Regions from separate parts of the Bacillus tuaregi genome, predicted to be linked through region 3. Evidence: a T-box and tRNA genes for the amino acid it is inferred to sense, from the RefSeq annotation. Region 3 holds a T-box; the other regions hold tRNA genes.
The links. The T-box of region 3 lies ahead of pheS (phenylalanine--tRNA ligase subunit alpha). A T-box ahead of a tRNA ligase gene usually reads a tRNA of that ligase, here a tRNA-Phe.
Positions count from the first base shown of each region.

Region 1 (2,234 bases), 130 kb from region 3:
CCATTAAAGCGGTACGCGAGCTGGGTTCAGAACGTCGTGAGACAGTTCGGTCCCTATCCGTCGTGGGCGTAGGAAATTTGAGAGGAGCTGTCCTTAGTACGAGAGGACCGGGATGGACGCACCGCTGGTGTACCAGTTGTTCTGCCAAGAGCATCGCTGGGTAGCTATGTGCGGAAGGGATAAGTGCTGAAAGCATCTAAGCATGAAGCCCCCCTCGAGATGAGATTTCCCATAGCGTTAAGCTAGTAAGACCCCTGAAAGATGATCAGGTTGATAGGTTTGGGGTGGAAGCGTGGTGACACGTGGAGCTGACAAATACTAATCGGTCGAGGACTTAACCAAATTGAAAAGCGTAGGTGCTCTTTGGCGCCGCAGCTGGACAACACATTGTTTATTACTCGTCCTTTTTCTTCAGCATTATCTAGTTTTGAGGGAACAATTTTTGTGAAATCCCTTGAAAAATTCTAAAAAGACATTATAATAATATATGTCTCATAGTTTGGTGACAATTGCGAGAAGGTCACACCCGTTCCCATCCCGAACACGGAAGTTAAGCTTCTCAGCGCCAATGGTAGTTGGGGTTTTACCCCTGTGAGAGTAGGACGTCGCCAAGCATAATATTATTCCGCAGTAGCTCAGTGGTAGAGCTATCGGCTGTTAACCGATCGGTCGTAGGTTCGAATCCTACCTGCGGAGCCATTAGGAGAGCTGTCCGAGTGGCCGAAGGAGCACGATTGGAAATCGTGTAGGCGGGCAAAACCTGTCTCAAGGGTTCAAATCCCTTGCTCTCCGCCATTATTATGTGGCCCCTTGGTCAAGCGGTTAAGACACCGCCCTTTCACGGCGGTAACACGGGTTCGAATCCCGTAGGGGTCACCATTATGAAGATAGTAGTTAGCTGTTAGTAATTAGAAAAGAAAGGTTAGAATCATATTGTTTTTATAAGATTCGTTTTCCTATCTAACTATTCACTAACCAACTAACAACTTTGTCTAACCTGGAGGATTAGCTCAGCTGGGAGAGCATCTGCCTTACAAGCAGAGGGTCGGCGGTTCGAGCCCGTCATCCTCCACCATTTTAGTGGATAGTATTTAGTGATTAGTAGTTAGAATTCCGGAAAATTCAATGAAGCAATAAATAGTTTACTTTGTTGAAAAACTTACACCCTAACAACTAAAAACTAATAACTAACAACTTATTTACTATTATCGCGGGGTGGAGCAGTTCGGTAGCTCGTCGGGCTCATAACCCGAAGGTCGCAGGTTCAAATCCTGTCCCCGCAATTTGGTCCGGTAGTTCAGTTGGTTAGAATGCCTGCCTGTCACGCAGGAGGTCGCGGGTTCGAGTCCCGTCCGGACCGCCATTTTTACTTTATTAAGGCTCAGTAGCTCAGTCGGTAGAGCAATGGACTGAAAATCCATGTGTCGGCGGTTCGATTCCGTCCTGAGCCACCATTTATCCGGAGGGGTAGCGAAGTGGCTAAACGCGGCGGACTGTAAATCCGCTCCCTTGGGTTCGGCGGTTCGAATCCGTCCCCCTCCACCATTGTTTTTTCACGGTAGTGAAAATAACTATCAATTTAGGGGTATAGTTTAAAGGTAGAACGAAGGTCTCCAAAACCTTTGGTGTGGGTTCAATTCCTACTACCCCTGTTAATCACAATGGCGGCTGTGGCGAAGTGGTTAACGCATCGGATTGTGGTTCCGACATTCGTGGGTTCGATTCCCATCAGCCGCCCCATTATTTATACAACTGGGCTATAGCCAAGCGGTAAGGCAACGGACTTTGACTCCGTCATTCGTAGGTTCGAATCCTGCTAGCCCAGCCATTTTCGCGGAAGTAGTTCAGTGGTAGAACACCACCTTGCCAAGGTGGGGGTCGCGGGTTCGAATCCCGTCTTCCGCTCCATTTTATTAAGGCGGCATAGCCAAGTGGTAAGGCAGAGGTCTGCAAAACCTTTACCACCGGTTCGAATCCGGTTGCCGCCTCCATATTTTTTATTATTAAATATTTTGCCGGTGTGGCGGAATTGGCAGACGCGCACGACTCAAAATCGTGTTCCTTCTGGAGTGTCGGTTCGACCCCGACCACCGGTATCTAGAGATTTGTTAGAGAATATAAAACTCACAATTATTGATTAAATCATTAATTGTGAGTTTTTTTGTTTAACTTCATTCAGGAGGATTCCTCCACTTCTAGAAGTGGGGGATGAATGCACATTGTACTTCGATTCA
Region 1 is NZ_LT629731.1:3,572,922-3,575,155, reverse strand. It holds rRNA gene BQ5321_RS19650 (23S ribosomal RNA) at 1-342, shown strand, start outside; rRNA gene rrf (5S ribosomal RNA) at 499-614, shown strand; tRNA gene BQ5321_RS19640 (tRNA-Asn) at 625-699, shown strand; tRNA gene BQ5321_RS19635 (tRNA-Ser) at 703-795, shown strand; tRNA gene BQ5321_RS19630 (tRNA-Glu) at 805-879, shown strand; tRNA gene BQ5321_RS19625 (tRNA-Val) at 1,000-1,075, shown strand; tRNA gene BQ5321_RS19620 (tRNA-Met) at 1,210-1,283, shown strand; tRNA gene BQ5321_RS19615 (tRNA-Asp) at 1,287-1,363, shown strand; tRNA gene BQ5321_RS19610 (tRNA-Phe) at 1,379-1,454, shown strand; tRNA gene BQ5321_RS19605 (tRNA-Tyr) at 1,462-1,545, shown strand; tRNA gene BQ5321_RS19600 (tRNA-Trp) at 1,582-1,652, shown strand; tRNA gene BQ5321_RS19595 (tRNA-His) at 1,665-1,740, shown strand; tRNA gene BQ5321_RS19590 (tRNA-Gln) at 1,754-1,828, shown strand; tRNA gene BQ5321_RS19585 (tRNA-Gly) at 1,834-1,908, shown strand; tRNA gene BQ5321_RS19580 (tRNA-Cys) at 1,918-1,991, shown strand; tRNA gene BQ5321_RS19575 (tRNA-Leu) at 2,015-2,096, shown strand.
Region 1: it has a tRNA-Phe gene. The T-box ahead of pheS (phenylalanine--tRNA ligase subunit alpha) is inferred to sense a tRNA for this amino acid. The anticodon was not compared.

Region 2 (2,234 bases), 2.5 Mb from region 3:
CCATATACCTTGTTTATTTATTTTATGTAACGAATAGCCTTTTCCATTCCAATTATTAAAATCTCCAACAAGTCTTACTTCTTTTGCATTTGGTGCCCACACAGAAAACTTTGTCCATATTTCACGATCAACCTCAATAATATGTGAGCCAAAGAGTTTATGACATTCATATAAGGTCCCTTCATGAAAAAGATGCACTTGATAATCTGATGGATATAATGAAGTGCTAATCAAATTTCTCCCCACCTATACTAAAAGTAAATTACAGCATATACCCATATTTAGTTATATATTCTGCTAAAAGAGAAAAAGTCCTTGAAAAATTTTTTTATCTTTTTCGACAACAAATTAAAAATTTTTCAAAAATTTTCTATAATATACCATAAATATTCCAGTTTTGACATATTTTTTATAGAAGTTGGAATAATAAAAATAGGCTGATGTTTTAAATAATAATTTCAAGAGAGGTGGTTTACAATGAGTCATTCAGAGGAAGAATTTTTGTTGAAAAATAAGGAAGAGAAAGTGCCATTTTTTGAAGCTCCAGATAACAAAATTTTAGCTTTTGACATGTTTCGCGGTCCATCGCCTGGCTTTTTTTCAGATTTAGACTTAAACAACCCTGGAGGGAAAAGAAAAGACAAAGATCATTTAACTGATTGATTATTAAAGTATTTACGATACTAAAAAAGCTGTTGACCTATAATGTCAACAGCTTTTTTAGTATGACCCCTACGGGATTCGAACCCGTGTTACCGCCGTGAAAGGGCGGTGTCTTAACCGCTTGACCAAGGGGCCAGATGGCGGAGAAGGAGGGATTTGAACCCTCGCGCCGGTTACCCGACCTACACCCTTAGCAGGGGCGCCTCTTCAGCCACTTGAGTACTTCTCCATTGGCTCCGCAGGTAGGATTCGAACCTACGACCGATCGGTTAACAGCCGATAGCTCTACCACTGAGCTACTGCGGAATAAAGGAAAGTTATTTTGCTTTCGCAAAAAACTCTAGTGGGCCTAAATGGACTCGAACCATCGACCTCACGCTTATCAGGCGTGCGCTCTAACCAGCTGAGCTATAGGCCCATTAATTTATGGAGCGGGTGAAGGGAATCGAACCCTCGACAACAGCTTGGAAGGCTGTGGTTTTACCACTAAACTACACCCGCGAAATGACTATGGGGCGGCTGATGGGAATCGAACCCACGAATGTCGGAACCACAATCCGATGCGTTAACCACTTCGCCACAGCCGCCATTATGATGGCTCAGGACGGAATCGAACCGCCGACACATGGATTTTCAGTCCATTGCTCTACCGACTGAGCTACTGAGCCTTATTTAAGATAAATGGCGGTCCGGACGGGACTCGAACCCGCGACCTCCTGCGTGACAGGCAGGCATTCTAACCAACTGAACTACCGGACCAGCGTATTTCCAAGTTTCCTTAGAAATACAATTGCGGGGACAGGATTTGAACCTGCGACCTTCGGGTTATGAGCCCGACGAGCTACCAGACTGCTCCACCCCGCGACAATAAAAAATATTAAGATGTACCTTATGCGACACATAGTATGCGTCATAACTGTCCCGATCTCAGGAAGCTTACTCAAGCAGCAGCTCAATCGGTACAACTCGCAACTAATTCGATGAAGGAACGCTTCGTTGCTCCACCCCGCGATAATAGAAATTAAGATATTCATACTTTTTTATGGCGGAGGAAGAGGGATTCGAACCCCCGCGCGGTTTAACCCGCCTGTCGGTTTTCAAGACCGATCCCTTCAGCCGGACTTGGGTATTCCTCCACAAAAAAGTATATGGTGGACCTTGTAGGACTCGAACCTACGACCGGACGGTTATGAGCCGTCTGCTCTAACCAGCTGAGCTAAAGGTCCAAAAAATAAAATAAGTGGTAGCGGCGATAGGGATCGAACCTACGACCTTTCGGGTATGAACCGAATGCTCTAGCCAGCTGAGCTACACCGCCACAATACTATATGAAGATGACAAGTTATTTTGCTTTAGCAAAATACTTTGATGGAGCCTAGCGGGATCGAACCGCTGACCTCCTGCGTGCAAAGCAGGCGCTCTCCCAGCTGAGCTAAGGCCCCAAAATAATCCATCTATTTAATGGTCGGGAAGACAGGATTCGAACCTGCGACCCCTTGGTCCCAAACCAAGTGCTCTACCAAGCTGAGCTACTTCCCGTAATAAGCGCGCCCGAAAGGAGTCGAACCCAT
Region 2 is NZ_LT629731.1:899,333-901,566, reverse strand. It holds gene glgB (1,4-alpha-glucan branching protein GlgB) at 1-234, opposite strand, end outside; gene BQ5321_RS06665 (hypothetical protein) at 478-663, shown strand; tRNA gene BQ5321_RS06660 (tRNA-Glu) at 727-798, opposite strand; tRNA gene BQ5321_RS06655 (tRNA-Ser) at 802-892, opposite strand; tRNA gene BQ5321_RS06650 (tRNA-Asn) at 895-969, opposite strand; tRNA gene BQ5321_RS06645 (tRNA-Ile) at 1,008-1,081, opposite strand; tRNA gene BQ5321_RS06640 (tRNA-Gly) at 1,091-1,164, opposite strand; tRNA gene BQ5321_RS06635 (tRNA-His) at 1,175-1,250, opposite strand; tRNA gene BQ5321_RS06630 (tRNA-Phe) at 1,259-1,331, opposite strand; tRNA gene BQ5321_RS06625 (tRNA-Asp) at 1,346-1,422, opposite strand; tRNA gene BQ5321_RS06620 (tRNA-Met) at 1,454-1,527, opposite strand; tRNA gene BQ5321_RS06615 (tRNA-Ser) at 1,707-1,799, opposite strand; tRNA gene BQ5321_RS06610 (tRNA-Ile) at 1,813-1,889, opposite strand; tRNA gene BQ5321_RS06605 (tRNA-Met) at 1,905-1,981, opposite strand; tRNA gene BQ5321_RS06600 (tRNA-Ala) at 2,033-2,105, opposite strand; tRNA gene BQ5321_RS06595 (tRNA-Pro) at 2,126-2,202, opposite strand; tRNA gene BQ5321_RS06590 (tRNA-Arg) at 2,210-2,234, opposite strand, start outside.
Region 2: it has a tRNA-Phe gene. The T-box ahead of pheS (phenylalanine--tRNA ligase subunit alpha) is inferred to sense a tRNA for this amino acid. The anticodon was not compared.

Region 3 (2,234 bases):
TTTAAGAAACGAGCGTCATTTGTATAGTAATGACGGATATCATCTACACCATATTTCAGCATGGCAATCCTTTCAACACCGATACCGAAGGCAAAGCCAGAGTATTTCTTTGAATCAAATCCCGCCATTTCAAGTACGTTAGGATGAACGATTCCTGAACCTAATACTTCAATCCAGCCAGTTTGTTTACATACGCTACAGCCTGAACCTTTACAGATTTTACAGGAAATATCGACTTCAACAGATGGTTCTGTGAATGGGAAAAAGCTTGGACGAAGACGGATTTCACGATCCTGACCAAATACCTTTTTCAAGAAGACTTCAAGCGTCCCTTTCAAATCACTCATAGAGATATTTTCATCAATGACCAATCCTTCAATTTGCATAAATTGATGGGAATGGGTCGCATCATCGTTATCGCGGCGGTACACTTTACCAGGACAGATAATTTTCACTGGACCCTGTCCATTATGCATTTCCATTGTTCTTGCCTGTACCGGTGATGTATGGGTACGCATTAAGATTTCTTCTGTAATATAGAATGAATCCTGCATATCACGGGCAGGGTGGCTCTTCGGTAAATTTAGTGCTTCAAAGTTATAATAGTCCGTTTCCACTTCAGGACCTTCTGCTACTTGATAACCCATTCCGATGAAAATATCCTCGATTTCCTCAACAATACGAGTTAAGGCATGATGATTCCCGCGCTTAACCGGTCTAGCCGGTAATGTCACATCAATGGTTTCAGCTGCCAGCTGAGCATTAACGGCTTCCTCTTCCAGTACAGCTTGTTTTTCTTCAATTTTTGATGTAATTTCTTCACGAACCACATTCACTAGGGCACCCATTTTTGGTCGTTCTTCAGCAGAAAGCTTTCCCATTCCGCGCAATACTTCAGTAATCGGCCCTTTCTTACCTAAATAAGCAACACGAATATCGTTCAGCTCTTTTAAGCTTGCAGCAGCAGCTACCTTTTGCAGCGCCTCTGCCTGCAGTTCTTGTAAACGTTCCTGCATGACAAATTCCTCCTTTGGTTTATGAAATCTCTTAGTTTGAGATTTTGTTTGTTCCTCATGTTATGGTAAAACACAAAAAAACCTCGCTCCCAAAAAGGGACGAGGCTTATGTATCGCGGTACCACCCTTATTAGCGCAGATATCATCACCCGCACTCACTCAATACGTATAACGGCTCTTCACCGGAACATTTTTCAGACAGAACGTCTTCCCAATGTCGACTCGAGAGGTGAATTCACTTAAACAGCGCCATTAAAATGCTCTCAGTCACGGCATTTTTTCCCTTGAAATGGATATCCTAAGCTACTCTTCTCTGTCAATGTCTTTTTTTATCAAATTTATGTTATATTATATTACAATTTATATTTGGTTTCAAATTCATTTTCTTAAATAGTACATTAATATTCCTGCTGCAATCCCGACATTCAACGATTCACTCTTTCCGTAAATAGGTATATATAGATTTTTCGTTGTTTTTGCCAATAATTCCTTCGCGACGCCCTGGCCTTCATTTCCTAAAAGAAGAGCAAAAGCGTCTGCTTTTTCTACCTGTTCAAAAGGGATTCCACCTTCTAACGCCGTTCCATATACAGGTATCTTTAGTTTCTCGATGAACTCCCCTAATGGTGCCTTCATAATCGGTAAATGAAACAAACTTCCCTGAGTGGACCGAATCACCTTTGGATTATAAGGATCAGCACAGCCATCTCCTAAAATCACAGCATCCATTCCTGCTGCATCGGCGGTACGAATCATAGTCCCAAGATTACCTGGATCCTGAACTCGATCCAGCAGCAATAGCTTCTCCAAACGGATTTCTTCTATGGTACTTTTCCTTTGCTCACAGACAGCAGCAATGCCCTGCGGTGTTTCCGTATCACAAATCGCCTTCAAAACCTCTTCTTTAACATAGATTACCTCTGTACCTTCTATATTTAACGATGCCGGTATTTCTGTATCCTGATTGACAATGACTTCTAGAACTACCTGTTCCTTTAAGGCTTCTTCAACAAGATGAAAGCCTTCTATTAAATATTTTCCTGTTTGATCTCTTTCTTTTTTCGTTAATAGCTTCTTCCAAGCCTTTACTTTTGGGTTTTTTATAGATTCAATATACTTCAACCTTAACGCTCCTTTAATATTGACACTTATTTCTATTATAGCTTAATTTTCATACATAATTCATTAAGTAATGTGGAAGACTATGGCTGTTGGAGA
Region 3 is NZ_LT629731.1:3,443,216-3,445,449, forward strand. It holds gene pheS (phenylalanine--tRNA ligase subunit alpha) at 1-1,016, opposite strand, end outside; T-box leader at 1,109-1,345, opposite strand; gene BQ5321_RS18970 (TrmH family RNA methyltransferase) at 1,395-2,138, opposite strand.